DNA from 3 places in the Sphaerisporangium sp. NPDC049003 genome. Region 3 is predicted to be linked to each of the others. Evidence: riboswitches for the same ligand, from Rfam matches in the RefSeq annotation. Region 3 holds a riboswitch; each other region holds the start of a gene.
The links. Region 3 has a riboswitch for S-adenosylmethionine ahead of ACGFIV_RS06155 (NtaA/DmoA family FMN-dependent monooxygenase). Riboswitches for the same ligand answer to the same signal wherever they lie in the genome.

Region 1 (7,023 bases), on a different contig from region 3:
ATGCGCCCCTGATCCCTGGGGTACTGCTCCACGCGTGACTCATGATGTATTGCCGGATATCGCCGGTTTGGCTGCCATCAAGGCCGACCCCGCAGGGGCGGTGGTCGGGCTCGACTTCGACGGCACGCTCGCGCCCATCGTCCCCGACCCCGCCGACGCCCGGGTCGACCCGCACGCCGCCGCGGCGCTCGTACGCCTCGGCGGCCTGGTGGGGGGAGTGGTGATCGTCACCGGACGTCCCGCCGCCACCGCCATCGCCTACGGCGAGGTGCCGGGCGGGCCCGGTCTCGCGGATGTGCCCGGCCTGGTGGTGCTCGGCCAGTACGGGCTCGAACGCTGGGAGGACGGCCAGGTGCTGTCCCCGCCGCCGCCACCGGGGGTCGAGCGCGTGCGTGCGGGACTGCCCGGTTTGCTGGCCCTGCTGGGCGTCACCGTCACCGACGGGGCGGAACCGGGGGTGACGATCGAGGACAAGGGCAGGGCGGTCGCCGTCCACACCCGCAGGGCCCCGGACCCGGAGGGGACGTTCCTGGCGCTGCGCGAGCCGCTGGCGAAGCTGGCCGCCGAGAGCGGCATGCTCGTCGAGCCGGGGCGGCTGGTGCTGGAGCTGCGCCCCTCGGGCATGGACAAGGGGCACGCGCTCGGAGTGTTCCTCGCCGAGCGTTTCGCACGGTCCGTGCTGTTCGCCGGGGACGACCTCGGCGACCTCGCGGCGTTCGAGGCGGTACGGCTGTCCGGGCTGCCCGGCGTGACGGTGTGCAGCGCCTCCACGGAGGTCACCGCGCTCGCCGAGCGCGCGGACCTCGTCGTCGACGGCCCGGCCGGGGTCGCGGCGCTGCTGTCGGCGCTCGCCGACGCGGTGGACGAGCGGAGCCCGGGCGGGAGCTGATCAGGGTCGGGTGACCACGGTGGACGAGAGGGGCACGCGCGGGAACTGATCAGGGCCGGGCGGCGCTCATGGACGACAGGAGCCCGCGCGGGGCCGGCCCAGGCTCTCAGGCGGGGGCAGGCGCGGGAGGCCGGGAGCTGAGGGCGATGCCGGCGATGGCGAGGGCTATCAGCAGCGGGACCATGAGGAACGCCGTGCGCGTGCCGAAGCCGTCGGCGATGGCGCCCAGCGCGAACGGCCCGATGCCGACCGCGACCCCGGACCAGATGGAGGCCGCCGCGCTCGCCTTGTCGGCCCGTCCGGCGGCCATGGCGAGGACCCTGGCGAGGCCCAGCGGGAACTGCACCGCGACGCCGAGCCCGCTCAGGACCAGGCCCGCGTACGAGAGCACCGGATGGGCGCTGAACCAGAAGACCGACCAGCCCGTCAGGGTCACCACCAGCGCGCCGGCCAGCATGGGCGTCGGGTCAAGGCGGAGGGCCAGCCGCCCTGCGGCGAACCTGCCCACGGCGATGCCGGCGGTGAACGCGGTGAGCCCGGTCGCCGCGACGGCCGCGGTCATGCCCGTCTGGTCGGCCAGCAGCTTCGCGGCCCAGACGTTGAAGAGGAACTCCATGGCCACCAGGCAGAACAGCACCCCGCAGGCGACGTGGAAGCGCCAGCCGTACGGGGCTCTCACGGCATGTGTGACGCCGTCCTCCGCGTGGTCACCGGCCGGCGGGAGGGCCGGCACCCACACCCTGCCCATGAACGCGAGCAGGAGCAGCGCCGCGATCGGGGTGACGAGGATGCCGGCCCGCCAGCCGAGCGGGGAGTCGGCGAGCACGCTGACGAGGTAGGACACGCCGATGCCGACGGTGACGCCGACCGCGTTGGCCTCGTTGATGGCCGCGGGTCCGGCCGCCCGGTGGTGGTCGTTCAGCACCGACATGCCCACGTAGAGGCTGATGGAGCCGCCGCCGCTCGCCAGGCCGAACCCGAGCAGGGTGACGGGCAGCGCCGTGGTGACCGCGACCAGCGCGACGCCGCAGGCCATCGCGGCCACGCCGAGCCAGGTCGTGCGGCGCCGGCCGATCTTGGAGGTCAGATGCGGTATGGCGATGCCGCAGATGATGCTCCCGACGGCCATGGAGGTGCCGTGCAGCCCCGCGACGGCCTGGGACACGCCCTGGTCGATGCGGAGCAGCGGGAGCGCGGCGGAGAGCCCGTACAGGTAGGTGCAGAAGATCGCGAGCTGGAGGTAGATGAGCCAGGTCGGGCGGTCCCTGGTGAGCCTGGCGCGCGGTCGTGCGGACATGGTCGAGCTCACAGATCCCCCGTGCCTAGGAGCACTCGAACGGTCAGAACGTATCACCGCCCCCATATCAGTGGAATGTGGCTCTACGGCGAGTAACCCCGTATTTGGGACGGTCGGGGTCAGCGTTCGAGGGCGGCCAGTTGGTCGGCGAACCACCGGCTCGGGGGGAGCGCCGTCGCGGCGGCGCGCAGCCGGGTGCCCCGGTCCGCGCGCTCCTCCTCGGGAAGGACCAGCGCTTCGTGCAGGGCGTTCGCCGTGCCCGAGACGTCGTACGGATTGACCAGCAGAGCGTCGCCGCCGAGCTCGGCCGCGGCGCCCGCCTCCCTGGAAAGCACCAGCGCGCATTGGGGAGCGAGGATCGGGCCCTCCTTGGCGACGAGGTTCATGCCGTCGCGGATGGGGTTCACCAGCAGCACGTCGGCCATGCGGTAGGCGGCGAGGGAGCGGGCGTAGTCGTCGTCCACGTTGAGGATCACGGGATCCCAGTCCTCGCCGCCGAACAGGTCCTCGATCTCCTTCGCGCAGCGCTGCACGGCGGCGGTGTACTCGCGGTACTCGGGCAGGTCGTGCCGCGAGGGGTAGGCGAAGGCGAGGTGGACGACCTTGCCGTGCCACTCGGGATGGTCGGTCAGGAACTGCTTGTAGGCCGACAGGCCGCGCACGATGTTCTTCGACAGCTCGGTCCTGTCGATCCGCACTATGAGCTTGCGGTCGCCCACCCGCTCGCGCAGGGCGGTCATGTGCGACTCGACATCGGGCTCCAGGGCACGGGCCCAGAGCGCGTCACCGTCGACACCGAGGGCGTGTACGCCGATGCGCGTCGTCCGGCCCTCGTAGGTGACGGTGCGTTCGACGCGGTCGACCCGGGCGCCGAGCAGGGTCTCGCAGCAGTCCATGAACGCCGAGGCCCAGCGGGCGGCGAGGAAGCCGGCGTGGTCGGCGCCGAGGATGCCCGACAGCAGCTCGGCGGAGATGTCGTCGGGCAGCAGCGAGAAGTACTCCGGAGGCGCCCACGGGGTGTGGGAGAAGTGGGCGATGCGCAGGTCGGGCCGTTCGACCCGGAGCATCGCCGGGGCGAGGGTGAGGTGGTAGTCCTGGATCATCACCCGGGCGCCGTGCGCGGCCTCCTCGGCCAGGGCGAGGGCGAACGCGGCGTTGTAGTCCTGGTAGGACTCCCACTCTCTGCGGAACCGCATGTCGAACTGCGGCGAGTTCGGGATGTCGTACAGCAGGTGGTTGACGAACCACAGCGTGGAGTTCGCCACGGCGTTGTAGGCGCGGTGGAACGTCGCGGGCGGGATGTCCAGCATGCGCACGGGCCCGGTGTCGTAGCCCGCCTGGTCGAGGCGCCCGCTCGGAGCGAGCCGTACGGCGCTGCGGTCGCCGTCGGAGAGGGCGGCGCACACCCACAGCACGTTCGTGTCCTTGGCGACCTCCGAGAGGCCGGAGACCATGCCGCCTCCGCCCCGGCGCATGGTCAGCGCACCGTCGTCGGCCAGCGTGAACGACACCGGGCCCCTGTTGGAGGCCAGCAGAACAGTGTTCATCTGCCCATCACCACTCCTCGTCCGCCAGGTGGCGGTCGTCCCTCGCCGTTCATCTCCGCTGTGATGCGCACTCGGCCGCAGATTAAATGAATTTAACGCTCCCAATAAGATGGGCTGATGGTCTGGTCGAGGCAAAGTGGAGACGGTCGAGGGGAGCTCCGGCATGGCGCTTGACGAGACGACCGAAGAGCTGGCCCGCGCCGCCGCCCAAGGTGATCACCGCTCCCTCGGAGAGCTCCTCCGCCGCATCGAGCCCGACGTGCTCCGCCACTGCGCGAGGCTCCTGCCCTACCACCAGGACGCGGAGGAGGCTAGCCAGGATACGTTGCTGGCCGTCGCCCGCAACATCGGAAGGTTCGAAGGGCGGGCACGTTTTTCCACCTGGTTGCACATCGTCACCGCCAACTGCGCGCGCACGACCTATCGCACGCTGAAGCGCCGGGGCGCCGAGCAGACTTCCGAGGACCTTCCCGACATGCGGGCCGACCCGCGCCGGGTGAGCGTCATCGCGGGCTCGCGGCTCGACCTGCTCGACGCCATGGAGGCGCTGGAGGCGGACAAGCCCGAGCTGGCCCAGGCGCTCGTGCTGCGCGACATCTGCCAGCTCGACTACAACGAGGTCGCCGAGCAGCTCGGCATCCCTCTCGGCACCGCCAAGTCGCGCATCCACCAGGCACGCAAATACGTGCAGGCGGCCCTCGGCGACGCCTACAGGTGAGCCCGCGATCCCACCGCGCGGTCACTCCGGCCGCGCGTCGGTGATACGCGGTCGTCTCGCTTGGTGAGACAACTCGCCGAACCCGCTGGCGGGCAAGGTACAGTTCTTTTGTCCTGCCTGAAACATCGGCGGGATCACAACTTCATATTGCTCATCCAGAGGGGTGGAGGGACCGGCCCTGCGAAGCCCCGGCAACCCTCCCGGCTGTGGTCACACGCGTCTCCGAACGACGCGGCATCCGACCAACTGAGACCAGCCGGGACAGGTGCCAATTCCGGCCCGTGATCAAGGTGGTCCGGGCGAAGATGAGGGAAAGGCCTCGCTTCATGGCGCTCGCAACAGCTGAGACAACGACCACACTCGACTTCGGCCCCGCCGTCGCGCTCTCCTGCCGCGAATGTGGCACTCGCTACGACCTCGGACCGATCTTCGCCTGTATCGAGTGTTTCGGGCCACTCGAAGTGGCCTACACCTGGGACACCCCCGAGGCCGGCCGCGCCGCGTCGGTGACCCGCCGGGAGATCGAGTCCGGCCCGCAGAACATCTGGCGCTACCGCTCGCTCCTCCCGGTGCCCGCCGACGTCATCTCCAAGCCCAACCTCGCGCCCGGCTGGACCAAGCTGGTCAAGGCCGACAACCTGGCCCGTGAGCTGGGGATCCGGAGCCTGCACGTCAAGGACGACTCCGGGAACCCGACCCACTCCTTCAAGGACCGGGTCGTCGCGATCGCCCTTGAGGCGGCGCGCAACTTCGGCTTCCACACCCTGTCGTGCTCCTCCACGGGCAACCTCGCGGGCGCCGTCGGCGCCGCCGCGGCCCGCGCGGGGCTCGACTCCTGCGTGTTCATCCCGTCGAACCTCGAAGAGGCCAAGATCATCATGGCCTCGGTGTACGGCGGGCGCCTGGTGGGCATCGAGGGCACCTACGACGAGGTCAACCGCTTCTGCTCGGAGCTCATCGGCGACCCGCTGGGCGACAAGTGGGGCTTCGTCAACGTGAACCTCCGTCCCTACTACGGGGAGGGCTCCAAGACCCTGGCGTACGAGATCGCCGAGCAGCTGGGCTGGCGGATCCCCGACCAGATCATCGTGCCGGTGGCCTCGGGCTCGCAGCTCACGAAGATCGACAAGGGCTTCAAGGAACTGATCAAGCTGGGGCTCGTCGAGGACAGGCCTTACAAGATCTTTGGGGCGCAGGCCGCGGGGTGCTCGCCGGTGTCGTCCGCCTTCAAGGCCGGTCTCGACATCGTCCAGCCGGTCAAGCCGGACACCATCGCCAAGTCGCTCGCCATCGGCAACCCCGCCGACGGGCCGTACGTCCTGGACATCGCCCGCCGTACGGGCGGAGCGGTCGAGGACGTCACGGACGCCGAGGTCGTGGACGCGATCCACCTGCTGGCCCGCACCGAGGGCATCTTCGGTGAGACCGCCGGCGGCGTCACCGTGGGAGTGCTCCGCAAACTGGTCCAGAACGGCCTCCTGGACCCGGAGGCCGAGACGGTGGTGCTCAACACTGGGGACGGCCTGAAGACCCTCGACGCGGTCTCCGCCAAGGCCCGGCCCACCGCCGTCATCCGGCCCTCGCTCGACGCATTCCGCACGGCTATCGCCGATAACTCCTGAAAGGTCACGATAAATGAGCGTTTCTGTGCGGATTCCGACGATTCTCCGTACGTACACCGACGGTGCCGCGGAGGTGAACGGTGAAGGCGCGACACTTCGCGAGGTGTTGCAGAAGCTGGAGACCGACTTCCCCGGAATCGGTGCCCGAATTCTGGACGAAACGGGCAAGATTCGCCGTTTTGTCAACGTGTATGTCGGAGAAGAGGACGTCCGTTTTGTAGACGGACTCGACACCGTCACGCCGGACGGGGCGCAGATCTCGGTGATCCCCGCGGTCGCCGGAGGCTGACCCTCGGGTACTCCCAACGCCCACGCGTCCCTGGGACGGGTGGGCGTTGGCATGTCCAGGGGGCCTGGAACGGCCTGACTATCATAATAGAAGTTCTTACCTGGCCCTTCTGTGTAGTTTAATTATCAACTAACGCACCAGAGCGGGAAAAAGTAGCGTCCCGCTTACAGCGAACGTCAAGAAGTAGTTTGGTGTTTGACACTGTTGCGCCAAGCCTTGCCACAGGTATGGTCGAGAACGATCGACGTGGCCGAGGAGTTCGCATGCGTCTCGGTTCCGAAGGTCACGGGCCTCGCGGAGGAGTGGGTGGGGTCCGGAGCCCAGCAAGAGGAGTCGGAAAGTGGCGCAGGGCACCGTCAAATGGTTTAACGCGGACAAGGGCTACGGCTTCATCGCGGTAGACGGTGGTAAGGACGTGTTTGTCCACTACTCAGCGATCATGTCCGAGGGATACCGGTCCCTTGAGCAGGGTCAGCGGGTGGAGTTCGAGATCACACAGGGCCAGAAGGGTCCACAGGCGGAGTCCGTGCGGACTGTGTGACGACACCGGCGCTGTCCGGTCGTCGACGAAGATCCACTGGTCTCTCTCAGTCAGTAGCTGGAAGGTTCGGTTCGTCGTGCATCAGGACGGGCCGAGCCTTCCGTCATGTCCGTGCTCTCC
Region 2 (7,023 bases), on a different contig from region 3:
GATCTCCTGTGTGGTGCTCGTCTGCGCGGCTCTGTTCCTGGAGCACTGCTGCCGGGTGCCCAAGCGCCCCGACGACGACGCGAAGGACTGAGGACGACCAGCGGGGCCCGGCCCCGAGGCCGGGCCCCGCTCTGCAAGGAGCCACCCTTAATCCCTTGATCCCTGTCCCTTTACGCAATGTTGTTCCTTCACGAGATCGACGGTGTTAAACGCGTCTCGCGAGATTCGTGGTGAGAAACCCCGAAAAAAGATCACTTGTCGATGTCGCCGACGACGAAGAACATCGAGCCGAGGATGGCCACCATGTCCGAGATCAGGTGGCCGGGAAGCATCTCCCTGAGCACCTGCACGTTGTTGAAGGACGCGCTGCGCAGCTTGAGCCGCCACGGCGTCTTCTCGCCCCGCGACACCAGGTAGTAGCCGTTGAGCCCGAGCGGGTTCTCGGTCCAGGCGTAGGTGTGGCCCTCGGGCACCTTCAGCACCTTGGGCAGCCGCTGGTTGATGGGACCGGGCGGCAGCGACCGCAGGCGCTCCACGCACGCGTCGGCGAGGTCGAGCGCGACCTTCACCTGGTCGAGCAGCACCTCGAAACGGGCATGGCAGTCACCCGCCGAGCGCGTGACCACCTTGACGGGAAGCTCCCCGTAGGCCAGGTACGGCTCGTCGCGGCGCAGGTCGAGATCGACCCCCGAGGCGCGGGCGATCGGCCCGCTGACCCCGTACTGCATGATCGTCTCGCGGTCGAGCACCCCGACCCCCCGGGTGCGCGCGAGGAAGATCTCGTTACCGGAGATCAGGTTCTCGATGTCCGGCAGCCGCCTGCGCACGTCGGCGACCGCCTGGGCGACCCGGTCGAGCCAGCCGTACGGGAGGTCCTCCTTCAGGCCGCCGACCCTGTTGAACATGTAGTGCATGCGCCCGCCGGAGATCTCCTCCATGACGGCCTGCAGGGTCTCTCGCTCGCGGAAGGCGTAGAACACGGGCGTGATGGCGCCGAGCTCCAGGGGATACGACCCGAGGAACATCAGGTGGTTGAGCACGCGGTTCAGCTCGGCGAGCAGCGTGCGCGCCCACACCGCCCTGACCGGCACTTCCATGCCCAGCATGCGTTCGACGGCGAGGACGACGCCCAGCTCGTTGGCGAAGGCCGACAGCCAGTCGTGCCGGTTGGCCAGCACGATGATCTGCCGGTAGTCGCGGACCTCGAAGAGCTTCTCGGCGCCACGGTGCATGTAGCCGACGATCGGCTCGGCGCTGCCGATGCGCTCGCCGTCCACGGTGAGCCGAAGGCGCAGGACACCATGGGTCGAGGGGTGCTGGGGGCCGATGTTGAGGATCATGTCCTCGGTGGCCAGTTCCTTGGCCCCGGCCCCGATCCCCACGACCCGTTCGGTGCGCGCGCCTCCGGTGCCAGCTCCGCGAGGTTCGGTCATAAACCCCATGCTGTCACGTCAGCGGCGTGAGGCAAGATCCGAGAGGGCGGTGACCAGGCGGCGGACGTGCTCCTCGGTCGTCCCGATGCCGATGGACGCCCGTACGGCCCCGGCGGTGCCGTCCGCGCACGAACCGTCGGCGGCCTGGCCGACGGCGTCGAGCAGGTGCCTGACGAAGGGATGGGCGCAGAACTTGCCGTCGCGCACCCCGATGCCGTACTCGGCGGACAGCGTCTCGGCGACCTCCCTGGCGGTCCAGCCCTCGACCACGAAGGAGACGATGCCGACGCGCGGGTGGGCGGGCCCCCAGAGCGACAGCTCGTGGACGCCCGCGATCGCGGCGAGGCCGTCGCGCAGCAGTTCGACGAGGCGCTCCTCCTCCCTGATCAACGCCGTCCAGCCGGTGGCCGAGAGGGCGTCGCAGGCGGCGGCCAGGGCGACGGCGCCGAGGACGTTCGGCGTGCCGGCCTCGTGCCGCTGCTCGGGGTCCGCGCTCCACTCGGCGTCCAGCGGCAGCCCCTGCCCGGCGCCTCCGGTGACGGCCTTCGACGCGCCGCCCCCGCGCAGGTACGGCTCGGCCTGGGCGAGCCAGTCGGCCCGGCCGATCAGGGCGCCCGCGCCGAACGGCGCGTAGAGCTTGTGCCCGGAGAACGCCACGTAGTCCAGGTCGAGCGCGGTCAGGTTGAGCCGGCGGTGGGGGACGAGCTGCGCGGCGTCCACGAGGATCCGCGCGCCGTGCCGGTGGGCGATGTGGGCCAGGGCGGCGATCGGCCACAGCTCGCCGGTCACGTTCGAGGCCGCGGTGACGACCAGGAGCTTGGGTCCCTCGATGGCCGCCAGGGTCTCGTCCGCCGCGCGGACCGCCTCGCCGGGGAACCGCGGGGGCGCCAGCCGTACCGCCTCGGGCCAGGGGAGCAGGGACGCGTGGTGCTCGGTCTCGAAGACCACGACGGTGGTGCCCTCGGGCAGGCAACGGGCCAGCAGGTTCGCCGCGTCCGTGGTGTTGCGGGTGAACACGACGGCGTCACCGGGACGGGCGCCGACGAAGGCGCGCACGGTGTGCCGGGCCTGCTCGTAGCGCGCCGTGGTGAGCTGCGAGGCGTACCCGGCTCCCCGGTGAACGCTGGAATAGGCCGGGAGCGCGGCGGCGACCGCGGCGCTCACCGGCTCCAGACAGGGGGCGCTCGCCGCGTAGTCGAGGTTGGCGTACCGCACGAGCCCGCCGCCCTTGACCGGGACCTCCAGATCTCCACCGAGCACGGCGGGGATGGCCGGAGCGGTACGTCCCGCCGCCTCGCCCTGGAAAGCACTGCCGGGCCTGGAGCCGCCGGAGGCGTCCGAGCCGGAAACGACGGGATTCAGGACAGTGAGTGCGGACAACGCCGGCCTCCTAGGGTCATGGGACCCCGGCCATGGCGTTGGTATGACGGAGCCCGCGCTTGACTGGCGCACCTCGCACCAGACCTGGTCCTCACCCGGGGCACCCCGCCGCGAGCGCGAGGGTTGCCGGTCAGCGAGCCGGGGCTTGACGCTGACACTCATGACCTACGGGGACTATAACCCAACCTCCCCCCGCCTCCGCAACGTGACAAGCCCCACGCCCCGAGCCGTTCTCAGGCAGCACTGGCAGTCACCGCTCCTGCCGGGTGGTGTTCACCATTTAGCAGCCGGGATCTCGCAACCGGTGAACACCACCGCAGCGGCCAGTAACGCCGAGTTATGACGGGCCTTCGCCACCGAGAAGTTCGGTGGGAATGCCCAGGCCATCAACCAGATCGCGTACCATCGTCACGCCGCTGGCCAGCCGGGTCCCCGATTCGAGCTGAGACACATAGCACTGAGATCGCCCGATAAGCTCCGCCAGTCTCTCCTGACTCATCCCGGTATGCTCGCGGATCAACGTGCATACGGCGACAAGATCCCATGAAGCAAGCGCTTCACGGATATCAGGAAGGGTCCACACCTCCGCTGGTACCGGTCGAGCGTCCGCAGCGCACGGGCCACACACATCATCGGTGTTGTACCGGCTCAGCGGGCGTACACACTTGCGGCACATTCGCTCCGGCTCGATCATGGCGTCACCTCGGACCCGCAGTACCGGCGAGGTAGCTCCTCATGCTCGTCAACCCGGCAGCCAAGGGCTTCGAGGGTGGCGAACCCACGGTGACGCAACAGCCGCACAGGAGCTCTTCCACGAGGGAACACGCGAGGGGACGGCCATAGTGGCGCAGGTGCTCGGTCACACGCCCGGCATCGGGTCGGCTCAACCGCATCGCTCCTCGCCATGGTGGAAGACGATCGCGCCGCTGGCATGGTCCCGGTTAGCGCGCACCAGGATGGGCCCGTACCGGTAGCACGGGTAGGGGTAGGCGAAGAGGTCCAACCGCGCCGGGCGGACTGTCCCCCGGCCACGATCGGGCATGGTGTGCAAGGCGGCCAGTAGCGCTCTGCGCGCCCTGACGGACGTGTCCGTCACGCCACGAACTCCGCGCCCGCCCAGATCGTCGGCGTCCCACGTCCACAGCACCGGCTCATCATCGACGTTGTCGGGGTCCAGTCGCGGTACTCCGCTCATGGCCCGGCGTTGTGCCGGTAGGGCCGGAGCCGACCCGGGGAGCGAAAGGCGCCGACTGATGGCGCCGGGAAAGTAGCCGCCCACGGAAATCCGTGCGGTCGTGGGCATGCCGTATGGGTCGCGCGGCTCGTCGTCATTCCTAATGGGCTCGCGCTCGTGCTCGTCGCAGCTGGTCATGCTGCCCTCCCCGGAGAATGGATCACTTCGAGCTCGGACTGACGCATGAGCTCGCGCAATCCCTCGAGGGTGTGCGAGTTGATCATCAGCGGCTCGCACGACCAGAGGGCGATCGCGTAGAACCGGCGGTTCCAGGTGCCGTACATGACGTGCCAGCCGGGCTCCAGTTGGTCGAGTTGGACGGCGGCCGCCTGCTTGGCCTGGTCCCAACGCTTTGGGGCGACGTCGACGGCGGGCGCATCGGGAGCATGCCGTCCTCGTGCCCGGCTCATGCCACTGCTCCACGCCGGTACGGCTCGTGCCAGTCCCTCGAGGAAGATGTGTCCGGTGAGCAGTCGCGTTTCGGGGCCGGGAGAACGGTGACCGGCCGAGTGGGGCCGACGTGGCGGGGGCCGACGCCGGGCGGGTGGACCTTCAGCGGCCGTAGCGGCGCTGGGGCGGGGAAGCCACCGCACAGGCCGAGGCGGCGGCGCGCGTCCAGGCGGGCGCCCATCTGGGCGTTGGTGGGGTGCTCCCACTGGTGGTGACGGCGGTATGGGAGGCTGGCCGCGTCGTGTGCGTACGGCGGATGTCCGCACCACCGGCAACCGAGAGGCTTCGGCGGGGTCTCGGCGCGGTGCCGGATACGGACGAACCGGGGCGTGGGCCGGGTTAGGACGTTCCTAGGATTGTTCATCGGATCGCACCCTTCGCGTGCGCGAACTGCTCGCGGCGGCGGTCAGGCCACAGCCCGCGTTCCATCACCTGGTCCACGCGCATTTCGTGCTGGCGGGGTGCCTGTTCGCCTGTGCGGCGGAGCTTGACCCGCTCCCGCGGGGACAGCGGCTCGCCCCTACCGGCCGTGCGCAGGTTCAGCCGACGGGTCTGGTAGTCCCGCCACCAGACCGCGACATCCCCGTCCAGTCGCTCGGTGCCCTGCTTTACCCACGCCCCCAGCTTCCCCAGCGACGGCCGGAACTTGGTGATGCGCTCGGTGGTCATCTCATAGGCGTGCGGCGCTACGGCCGGCTCGCTCATAGTCATGGCCACCAGTGACAGCTCCAGGACAGCAGCGCCGGATGCGGACTCGTTGGTGATGGACCGCAGGTCAGTCTTGGGCATGATGAGAACGCCTCTCTTGAAGGGGTGCCAGGGCGCGGGCCCAGGTTTGGCGACATGGCCGCGCCTGGCTGTTCGACTTCCGCTCGACTCGGCAGGTATGCTGCCGAGCAAAACGCCAAACGTTTGTCGATATCCCGATGATGTATCTGTGAGGGCCGGGTGTCAACAAACATCAAACGTTTGGCGTTTCTAGCGGACCGAAAAGAGGGAAATGAGCCACCCGAGCAAGCTGGGCTTCCGCCAGATCGCAGCCCAGATCCGAGAAGAGATCGTGAAGGGCGTTTACCCGCCTGCCACGGTCCTTCCGGCTGAGCCGGTGCTTGCCGAGCGGTACGGCGCATCGCGAAGCTTGGTCAACAGAGCAATGCAGGTACTTGCAGCAGAGGGCATGATCCGCCCTCGTCAAGGGAGGGGAACCATGGTCACCTACATTCCGCCAATGCTGCACTCGCCAGCGCGCTACTCCCGCCAGGCGCGCGAGGGTGGGCAGGCGCGCGGAGCCTTCGACGCAGAAGTGCGGGCAATCGGGCTCGAACCGCAGCATGAGATCACGACCAACAGGGCCGTTCCGCCGGACGACATCGCCGATGCTCTTGGACTGCCGCGCAGGGAGGAGAATGTCCTCGTTCGCCGCAGGCGCCTTCTCGCGTCCGGCATCCCGATGCGCCTCAACACGTCGTGGTTCCCGCTGTCCATCGCCGAAGGGACGGTTCTGGAAGAGCCGGGGCCGGTCATCATCGGTGGCGTCAAGTCAGCGCTCGCCGAGCTCGGCTACCCCCAGACGGAAGCAACCGAGTGCATCGTCGTCCGGCCTCCCACCGACGCCGAAGCCGAAGCTCTGGAGATCAGCCCTGAGCGGACCGTTCTCGATATCTTCCACGCCGGCAAGACGGGAGATCACCGAATTGTGGAAGTGACCACGACGGTCACACCAGCTCACTACCTGGTGGTTGAGAACACCTTCCCCCTCGCCTGACGTGCGGCCAGACACAACCCGATCGGAGACGATGCGATGACAGCCACACTGCCGATACGCGCACGGGCCTTGGAACTGGCCGACGCGGGCGAGCTACCCGCTTACGTGTACGACCTCGCCGACCTTGATACCCACCTGGCCACCATTCGGGCGACTCTCGGCGATATCGAGGTCTACTACGCCGTCAAGGCCAACCCCGATCCGAAGCTGTTGCAGGTAATCGCGCCGTACGTCGATGGCTTCGAGGTGGCGTCAGGGGGAGAGCTTGCCCATGTGCGCAAGTTCTTCCCCGAGACGCCAATTGCACTGGGCGGGCCTGGTAAGACCGACGCCGAACTCTTCGCCGATGTGACGAGGTTGCACATCGAAAGCTCCAGCGAGATTCGGCGGTTGTTCGCCGCGGGCCGGTCGGCTGACATGCTGTTGCGGGTCAATCTCGACGTCCCGATCAGCGGAGCGTCACTGGCAATGGGGGGCGGTGCGACGCCGTTCGGCATGGATCCCGCCGGCATCTCCGAGTGCATTGAGATGCTGGCCGGTCAGAACGCCGTACGGCTTCGCGGTATCCACGCTCATCTGGCCAGCGGCCTGGACGCGCCCGCCATGTTGGAGCTAGCCGCCGCTGTGCTCGACTACGCGCGCAGTCTCGGCGTGACTGAGATCAATCTCGGGGGCGGCATGAGCGTGTCTTACGCCGATCCCGCTTCTCGTTTCGACTGGAAGACGTACGGCGAAGGGCTGGCTGCTCTACGCCGTCCGGG
Region 3 (7,023 bases):
CGACCCGGTCGAGCGGGTGCTGGAGCTCACCAACGGAGAGGGGGCCGACCGGGGATGCGAGTGCGTGGGCTACCAGGCGCACGACCCTCAGGGCCACGAGCACCCCGACGACACCCTCAACAAGCTGGTGGAGTCGGTGCGGTACACCGGCGGCATCGGCGTCGTGGGCGTGTTCGTCCCGGAGGACCCGGGAGGCGTCGACGATCTCGCCAGGCACGGACGGGTACCGCTGGAGTACGGCTGGCACTGGTACAAGGGCCAGACGATCGGCAGTGGCCAGTGCCCGGTCAAGCGCTACGACCGACACCTGCGCAACCTCATCCACACCGGCAGGGTCGAGCCGTCGTTCATCCTCTCGCAGGAGCTGCCGCTCCGCGAGGCGCCGGACGCCTACGCGCACTTCGACAAGCGTGAGCCCGGCTGGACCAAGGTGACGCTGAAGCCCGGCCTCGGATAACCGGCCCGCGGGCGCCGTGCCGCCCCCGTCGCCGGCCCTGTGGCCTCGGTATCGGCCGCTCAGCGCTCCCGGGCTCGCAGCGGGGCGCCCGCTTGGTGCATGTGGCGCAGGGCCTGGGCGTACGAGCTGTACAGGCTGCTTTCGAGATAGGGGATGCCCAGCTCCGCGCAGTAGGCCCGGACGATCGGCTGGGCCCTGCGCAGGTTGGGCATCGGCATGCTCGGGAACAGGTGGTGCTCGATCTGGTAGTTGAGCCCGCCGAGGGCGATGTCCACCATGCGCCCGCCCCGCACGTCGCGGGAGGTGAGCACCTGGCGGCGCAGGAAGTCCGGGCGCTCGTCACCGGTCATCATCGGCATGCCCTTGTGGTTGGGCGCGAACGTGCAGCCCAGGTAGACGCCGAAGATCGCCTGGTGCACGGCGACGAACAGCAGCCCCTTGCCGGGCGGCAGGACCGCGAAGACCGCCGCGAGGTAGGCCGCGAAGTGGACGACGAGCAGTGTCCCCTCGACCCCCCGGTGCTTGAGCGACGGCCGCCCGAGGGCCCGGAAGCCGGCCACGTGGAGGTGCAGGCCCTCCAGGGTCAGCAGAGGGAAGAACAGGAACGCCTGCCAGCGGCCGATGTACCTGGCCACGCCGCGGCTGACGGCGGCCTGCCGCTGCGACCAGACCAGGACGTTGGGGGAGACGTCGGGGTCGTGGTCCTCGTGGTTGGGGTTGGCGTGGTGCCTGGTGTGCTTGTCCATCCACCAGCCGTAGCTCATGCCGACGCCGAGGTTGCCCGCCACCCATCCCGCGATCTCGCTGGTACGCCGGGAACGGAAGACCTGCCGGTGCGCGAGGTCGTGGGCGACGAGCGCCACCTGGGCGAAGACCAGCGCGAGGAACGCCCCCACCAGGAGCTGGTACCAGGAGTCGCCCACCATGAAGAACGCCACCCAGCCGGCCACGAACAGGCCCGCGACGACGCCGAGCCGCAACGCGTAGTAGGCGGGGCGCCGGTCGAGCAGTCCGGCCTCGGTGATCCGGCGGGACAGCCGGGCGAAGTCGCTGCCGCGCGCCTCCCGATCCGGGGCTTCGATCGTGGATGAGCTGGTCACAGGTCTCCTCACGTGGTGGCGGATCGATGACCGCGTCAACCCTGGGGATGCGCCGCGTTGCGTTTTTCGAGATGGGTTGGGGCGGCCCCGTCCAAGACTGTCGGGATCGCCGGGTTCGGCGATATCCAGGCACCACGCCGGTACGCGGTAGTGCTAGCCCCACCATGACGAGGCCCCGGCGCCGGGTCGGGTGGTTGACAGGGAAACCTATTTTTCCTACCTTTTAACTAGGTATTGAGCCGACGCAAGGGCCCGGTCGGCCGGCGACCCTCGCTCCGCGCGGGGTGCCCCGGAGAACACCTGGCGGCGTGGCAGGCACGTCGCAGGCGCGGCCCCCGCGCGGGGGTCCGGATCGAAGCAGGAGGATCCTCCGATGAGCAGGCCGCGCAAGCAGGTTCACCTGGCGGCGCACTTTCCCGGCGTCAACAACACCACGGTCTGGGCCGATCCCCGGTCCGGGAGCCAGATCGACTTCTCCTCGTTCCGCCACCTCGCCGCGACGGCCGAGCGGGGGAAGTTCGACTTCTTCTTCCTGGCGGAGGGACTGCGGCTGCGCGAGCTCAAGGGCCGCATCCATGACCTGGACGTCGTCGGCCGCCCGGAGTCCCTCACCGTCCTTTCCGCGCTCGCCGCCGTCACGACGCGGCTCGGCCTGGCCGGCACGGTCAACGCCACGTTCAACGAGCCGTACGAGCTGGCGCGGCGCCTTGCCACGCTCGACCACCTGAGCGAGGGCCGCGCCGCCTGGAACGTCGTCACCACGTCCGACGCCTTCACCGGGGAGAACTTCCGGCGTGGCGGCTTCCTCGACCGGGCCGACCGCTACAACCGGGCGGCCGAGTTCCTCCAGCTCGCCCGCGAGCTGTGGGACTCCTGGCGGCAGGAAGCCGTCGTCGCCGACCCCGGGACGGGGGTGTTCGTACGGCCGGACGGGATCGCCCCGGTGCGGCATCGAGGCCCCCAGTTCGACGTCTCCGGCGTGTTCAACGTTCCGCGCGGCCCGCAGGGGCACCCGGTGATCATCCAGGCGGGCGACTCCGACGAGGGCCGCGAGTTCGCCGCGTCCACCGCGGACGTCATCTTCAGCAGGCACGGCACCCTCCACGAGGGCCAGGCCTTCTACAGGGACGTCAAGGGCCGGATGGCCAGGTACGGCCGCACGGAGGACAGGCTGAAGATCCTTCCCGCCACGACGTTCGCGCTGGGCGACACCGAGGAGGACGCGGCGGAGAACGCCGCCGAGATCCGGCGGCGCCAGGTGGGCCCGCAGACGGCGATCGCCTTCCTGGAGCAGGTCTGGGGGAGGGACATGTCCGCCTACGACCCCGAGGGCCCGCTGCCGGACCTCGACCCCGACCTGTCGGGCGGGGTGTCGGCGGGACGGGTGCCGATCGGGGACCGGGCGGAGGTGGCCGCCAAGTGGCGTGCCCTCGCCGACGAGAAGAAGCTCAGCATCCGCGAGCTGGTCATCGAGGTGACGGGCCGCCAGAACTTCGTCGGCACGCCGGCCTCCGTGGCCGCCCGCATCGACGAGTTCGTCCAGTCGGACGCCGCCGACGGCTTCATCCTGGTGCCGCACCTGACCCCGGGGGGCCTGGACGACTTCGTCGACCACGTCGTGCCGATCCTGCAGGAGCGCGGCGTGTTCCGCGCCGACTACACCGGCACGACGCTCCGCGACCACCTCGGAATCCCCCAGCCCGGCGGGTGACCGCCGGGCACGCCCGCCGCGCGGCCTCACAGGGATGCCTGAGCGCGCGGCGGACGACGGCGGTGCCGGTCGCGGGACCGTGCCCGCTCCGGACGGCGGTGCCGGTCGCGGGACCGTGCCGGCTCCGGACGGCGGTGCCGGGTCGCGGGACCGTGTCGGCTCCGGACGGCGGTGCCGGGTCGCGGGACCGTGTCGGCTCCGGACGGCGGTGCCGGGTCGCGGGACCGTGTCAGCTCCGGACGGCGGTCTGGAGCTCTTCGAGGAGCCCTATCTCCTCGTCGATGTCGGTCGCGGCCATGCTGGCGAGGAGCACGTGGTCGACGCCGCCGCCTTCGAGCCGCTTGAGGTCCTCGGCGATCTGGCGCGGGGCCCCGCCGAGGAACGGGCGGTCGCCGCCCAGCGGCTCGCGGGTGATCGGCACGTTCGCCCGCGCGATCACGGTGAGGGAGGAGGCGTCGCGTCCGGCCTGGCGTGCCGCCTCCCGGAAGTCGCCCGCGAGCCGCCGCACCGCCTCGTCGGAGACGGCGATCGGGTTCAGCCCGTCCGCGATCCGCCCGGCTCGCCGGATCCCCGCGGGCGTCATGGCGCCCAGCAGGATGGGGATCGTGGCCTGCACCGGCTTCGGATTCACCTCCGAGGAGGCGATCCGGTAGAACCGGCCCTGGTACTCCACCGGGTCGGGACCCCAGCACGCCCGCATCGCGGCGACCACCTCGTCCATGCCCGCGCCCATCCGGCGCATCGGCACGTTGGCCGTCTCGAACTCCTGGGGCATCCATCCCTGCCCCAGGCCCGCGATCACGCGCCCGCCGCTGAACTGGTCCAGGGTGGCGAACCGGCGCGCCAGCACGACCGGCGGGTGGAACAGCGCGTCGATGACGCTGGTCCCGAGCTTGATCCGCTCGGTGAGCGCGGCGACGTAGCTGAGCGTCTCAAGCGGCTCGTACGTCAGCCGATAGACCTCCGGGATCCGCTGCGGCGGACCCCCGCCGGGCTGGGGAAGCTCCGCGAACGGGCGCAGGAGCCGCTCGTAGGTCCACAGCGAGTCGTAGCCCAGCCTCTCGGCCTCTTGGGCATAACGGGCGATGTTCGCGGGTGACGCGAGTGCCCTGGACGTGGGAAGCGCAACGCCGAGTTCCATGCACGATCCTCAGGTAGTGGGAACGGACCGATCGCCGACATTCCTGGTCGCTTTCACAGGGTAGCCTCCTCGATCTTGAGACAAGCCGCCTCCTCGGCCCCTGGCCGGTCTCCCGGTCGATCGGCTCCCGCGCTTAGCTCCAGCCTTCCAAGGGGCCGTGAGTATTCCTGAAACAGATGGAAAAGGATGCGCCCATCGCGGCCGCCCCGCCCTCGTGAGTGCGGTCACGCCCCATACGGCCCCGCACGGTTCGCATATCCTCTGGGGCACATCACATATCGCCCGGCGAGTGGCATGGGCGGGTCTCCGTGGAGCAGGATGACCTGATCCGTCCTGGCCCGATGCGCCGTTCGCCACACTCCGGTACTCGGGACGGCCCGAGCCCCGGCACTCCACCAGACCCGCTACCGCGAGGAGACCCCGTTGAGCACCGCACCGAGGACCGACAACCTCGATCTCGCCACGACCGCCCGGGAGATCGCGGACAGCGCGCCCGCGGGCTCCCTGAGCCACGCCGCCGCCACGTCGGTGGCCATCACCTGCGCCACCACCCGGGACATCTCCGAGGCGCGGGCCGCGCTCGACGGCGTCACCCCCGCCGACGTCCGCGAGGCCGCGCTCGATCTGTTCGTCCGCCTCGCCGCCGGGGCCGAATAGGCGCCGTGCGGGGCCGCCGGCCTGAGCGCGGGGCTCACGGCCGGGTCAGCGTCCGGACGAAGCCGCCGGTGAACCCGGCCGCGTCGACCGCGGTGATCACCCGGGTGCCGGGCGCCCTCTCGTACGGGAAGGGCGGGCCCAGGTCCTCGGCGGCCCGCGCCGCCCCCACGCCGGTGGCCGTCACCCGCGTCGGCCGGGCCCGCCACAGGGACCCCTCGCGGACGACCTCGACCGGCCCGAGCGTGGCGGCCGTCGCGAGGCCGGGGTCGAGCAGGATGCCCGCCGCCAGCGGGTCGTGCAGCGGGACGACCCTCCGGCCCCGCTCCTTCTCGTAGAAGTCCAGATAGGGGCCGAGGATCTCGGCGGCGAACCGCGCGATCGGGGTACCGGCCGCGCGCAGTGCCCTGATGTCCGGTTCCTCCAGGATCGTCGTCGCGGTGACGTTCACCCCCACCATGACCAGTTCGTTTCGCGGGGCGCTGACCACCATCCGGGCCGCCACGGGGTCGCGGGCGACGTTGACGTCAGCCATCAGCGCGTCGCCGGGGGCGGCGTACGGCCCGGAGCCGCCCATCAGCACGACCGAACGATACTTTGTAAAGAGCGCCGGGTCGGCGCGCAACGCCAGGCCGAGGTTGGTCAGCGGCCCGAGTGCCAGCAGGTCGAGCTCGCCCGGCCGCTCGTCCGCCAGCCGTACAAGCAGCTCGGAGGCCGTCTCCCCGGTCACCGACGGCATCGGGCGGTCGTAGCCGAGATCGCCGAGGCCGTCCCGGCCGTGGGCCTCGCGGGTGACGCGCACGGTGGCGGACAGCGGCTCGGCCGCGCCGCGCGCGATCGGCGCCGACATCCCGAGCAGCCGGGTGACGTACCCGATGTTGCGGACCGCGTCCCGCTCAAGGCAGTTGCCGAACACCGAGGTCACGGCCACGATCTCCGCGTCCGGGCGCCCGGCCAGGTAGAGCAGCGCGAGGGCGTCGTCGATGCCGGTGTCGGTGTCGACGACGACGCGGTGGGCCGCGCTCATGGCGCGGGCGGTGCCTCTCCGGCGAAGCCGTCGTCCCCGCCCGAGACGGTGGCGAAGTGGTCGGACACGCGGGCGGGCACGAACGCGCCGCGCTCGGTGACGATCCGGGTCACCAGGTGGGGCGGCGTGGCGTCGAAGGCCGGGTAGTAGCCCCGCGTGCCCTCGGCTGCGGTGCGCCTGCCGAGCACGTGCAGGACCTCCTCGCCGTCGCGGTGCTCGATCTCGACGTCCCCGATGCCGGGCGAGAGCGGGTCGGGAGCGTGGGAGAGCGCGTAGAACGGCACGCCGAACGCCTGCGCGGCGAGCGCCACCGCGAGCGTGCCCACCTTGTTCACCACGTGGCCGTCCATGGTCACACGGTCGGAGGCGACCAGCGCCACGTCGGCCAGCCCGTTCGCCAGCGCGGACGGCACCATGCCGTCGGTGATCAGGGTGGGGCGGTAGCCCATCTCGACCAGCGTGGCGGCGGTGAGCCTCGCCCCCTGGAGGTAGGGCCGGGTCTCGGTGCAGACGAATTCGAGCCGCTTGCCCATCTCCTCGGCGGCCTGGACGGCGCCGATCAGGTAGGCGTCGCCCCAGCAGTGGGTGAGCACGCGGGCGCCGTCCTCCAGCAACTCCGCGGCGTGCCGGCCGAGGGAGCGGATCCCGGCGCGGTAGCCCTCGTCGTGGGCGGTCGCCGCCTTCTCCACGGCGGCGACCAGCTCCTCCCCGGACGCTCCGGCGAGCGGGCCGTCCACGGTGTCCGCCAGGATCGCGAGCACGGCGTCGCGGATGTGGTTGTTGGTGGGCCGGGTGGCGATCAGCCTGCGCCCGGCGGCGCGCAGCCGGTCGGCGGCGGCCCCGGGGGCGGCGTCCCGCGCCTCCCGGGCGGCGAGGATCATGCCGGCGGTCGTGGCGAAGTGCGGCCCCGTGCTCTGCGTGACCATCCGCTCG

Region 1: it holds a riboswitch for S-adenosylmethionine, as region 3 does, so the genes downstream of both, thrC (threonine synthase) here and ACGFIV_RS06155 (NtaA/DmoA family FMN-dependent monooxygenase) in region 3, are expected to answer to the same signal.
Region 2: it holds a riboswitch for S-adenosylmethionine, as region 3 does, so the genes downstream of both, ACGFIV_RS12720 (aminotransferase class V-fold PLP-dependent enzyme) here and ACGFIV_RS06155 (NtaA/DmoA family FMN-dependent monooxygenase) in region 3, are expected to answer to the same signal.

The regions. Positions count from the first base shown of each region.
Region 1 is NZ_JBICTU010000038.1:21,993-29,015, forward strand. It holds gene ACGFIV_RS31820 (DUF3263 domain-containing protein) at 1-12, shown strand, start outside; gene otsB (trehalose-phosphatase) at 59-889, shown strand; gene ACGFIV_RS31830 (MFS transporter) at 996-2,186, opposite strand; gene ACGFIV_RS31835 (trehalose-6-phosphate synthase) at 2,306-3,733, opposite strand; gene ACGFIV_RS31840 (RNA polymerase sigma factor) at 3,897-4,451, shown strand; SAM riboswitch class I at 4,600-4,763, shown strand; gene thrC (threonine synthase) at 4,778-6,073, shown strand; gene ACGFIV_RS31850 (MoaD/ThiS family protein) at 6,087-6,362, shown strand; gene ACGFIV_RS31855 (cold-shock protein) at 6,703-6,903, shown strand.
Region 2 is NZ_JBICTU010000009.1:204,032-211,054, forward strand. It holds gene ACGFIV_RS12710 (DUF3180 domain-containing protein) at 1-91, shown strand, start outside; gene ACGFIV_RS12715 (NADH-quinone oxidoreductase subunit D) at 252-1,433, opposite strand; gene ACGFIV_RS12720 (aminotransferase class V-fold PLP-dependent enzyme) at 1,452-2,702, opposite strand; SAM riboswitch class IV at 2,864-2,979, opposite strand; gene ACGFIV_RS12725 (helix-turn-helix transcriptional regulator) at 3,151-3,507, opposite strand; gene ACGFIV_RS12730 (hypothetical protein) at 3,697-4,008, opposite strand; gene ACGFIV_RS12735 (hypothetical protein) at 4,182-4,457, opposite strand; gene ACGFIV_RS12740 (hypothetical protein) at 4,858-5,286, opposite strand; gene ACGFIV_RS12745 (GntR family transcriptional regulator) at 5,498-6,262, shown strand; gene ACGFIV_RS12750 (alanine racemase) at 6,299-7,023, shown strand, end outside.
Region 3 is NZ_JBICTU010000004.1:241,140-248,162, reverse strand. It holds gene ACGFIV_RS06165 (glutathione-independent formaldehyde dehydrogenase) at 1-457, shown strand, start outside; gene ACGFIV_RS06160 (fatty acid desaturase family protein) at 517-1,557, opposite strand; SAM riboswitch class IV at 1,788-1,892, shown strand; gene ACGFIV_RS06155 (NtaA/DmoA family FMN-dependent monooxygenase) at 1,931-3,268, shown strand; gene ACGFIV_RS06150 (TIGR03619 family F420-dependent LLM class oxidoreductase) at 3,498-4,409, opposite strand; gene ACGFIV_RS06145 (hypothetical protein) at 4,833-5,066, shown strand; gene ACGFIV_RS06140 (nucleoside hydrolase) at 5,101-6,090, opposite strand; gene ACGFIV_RS06135 (hypothetical protein) at 6,087-7,023, opposite strand, start outside.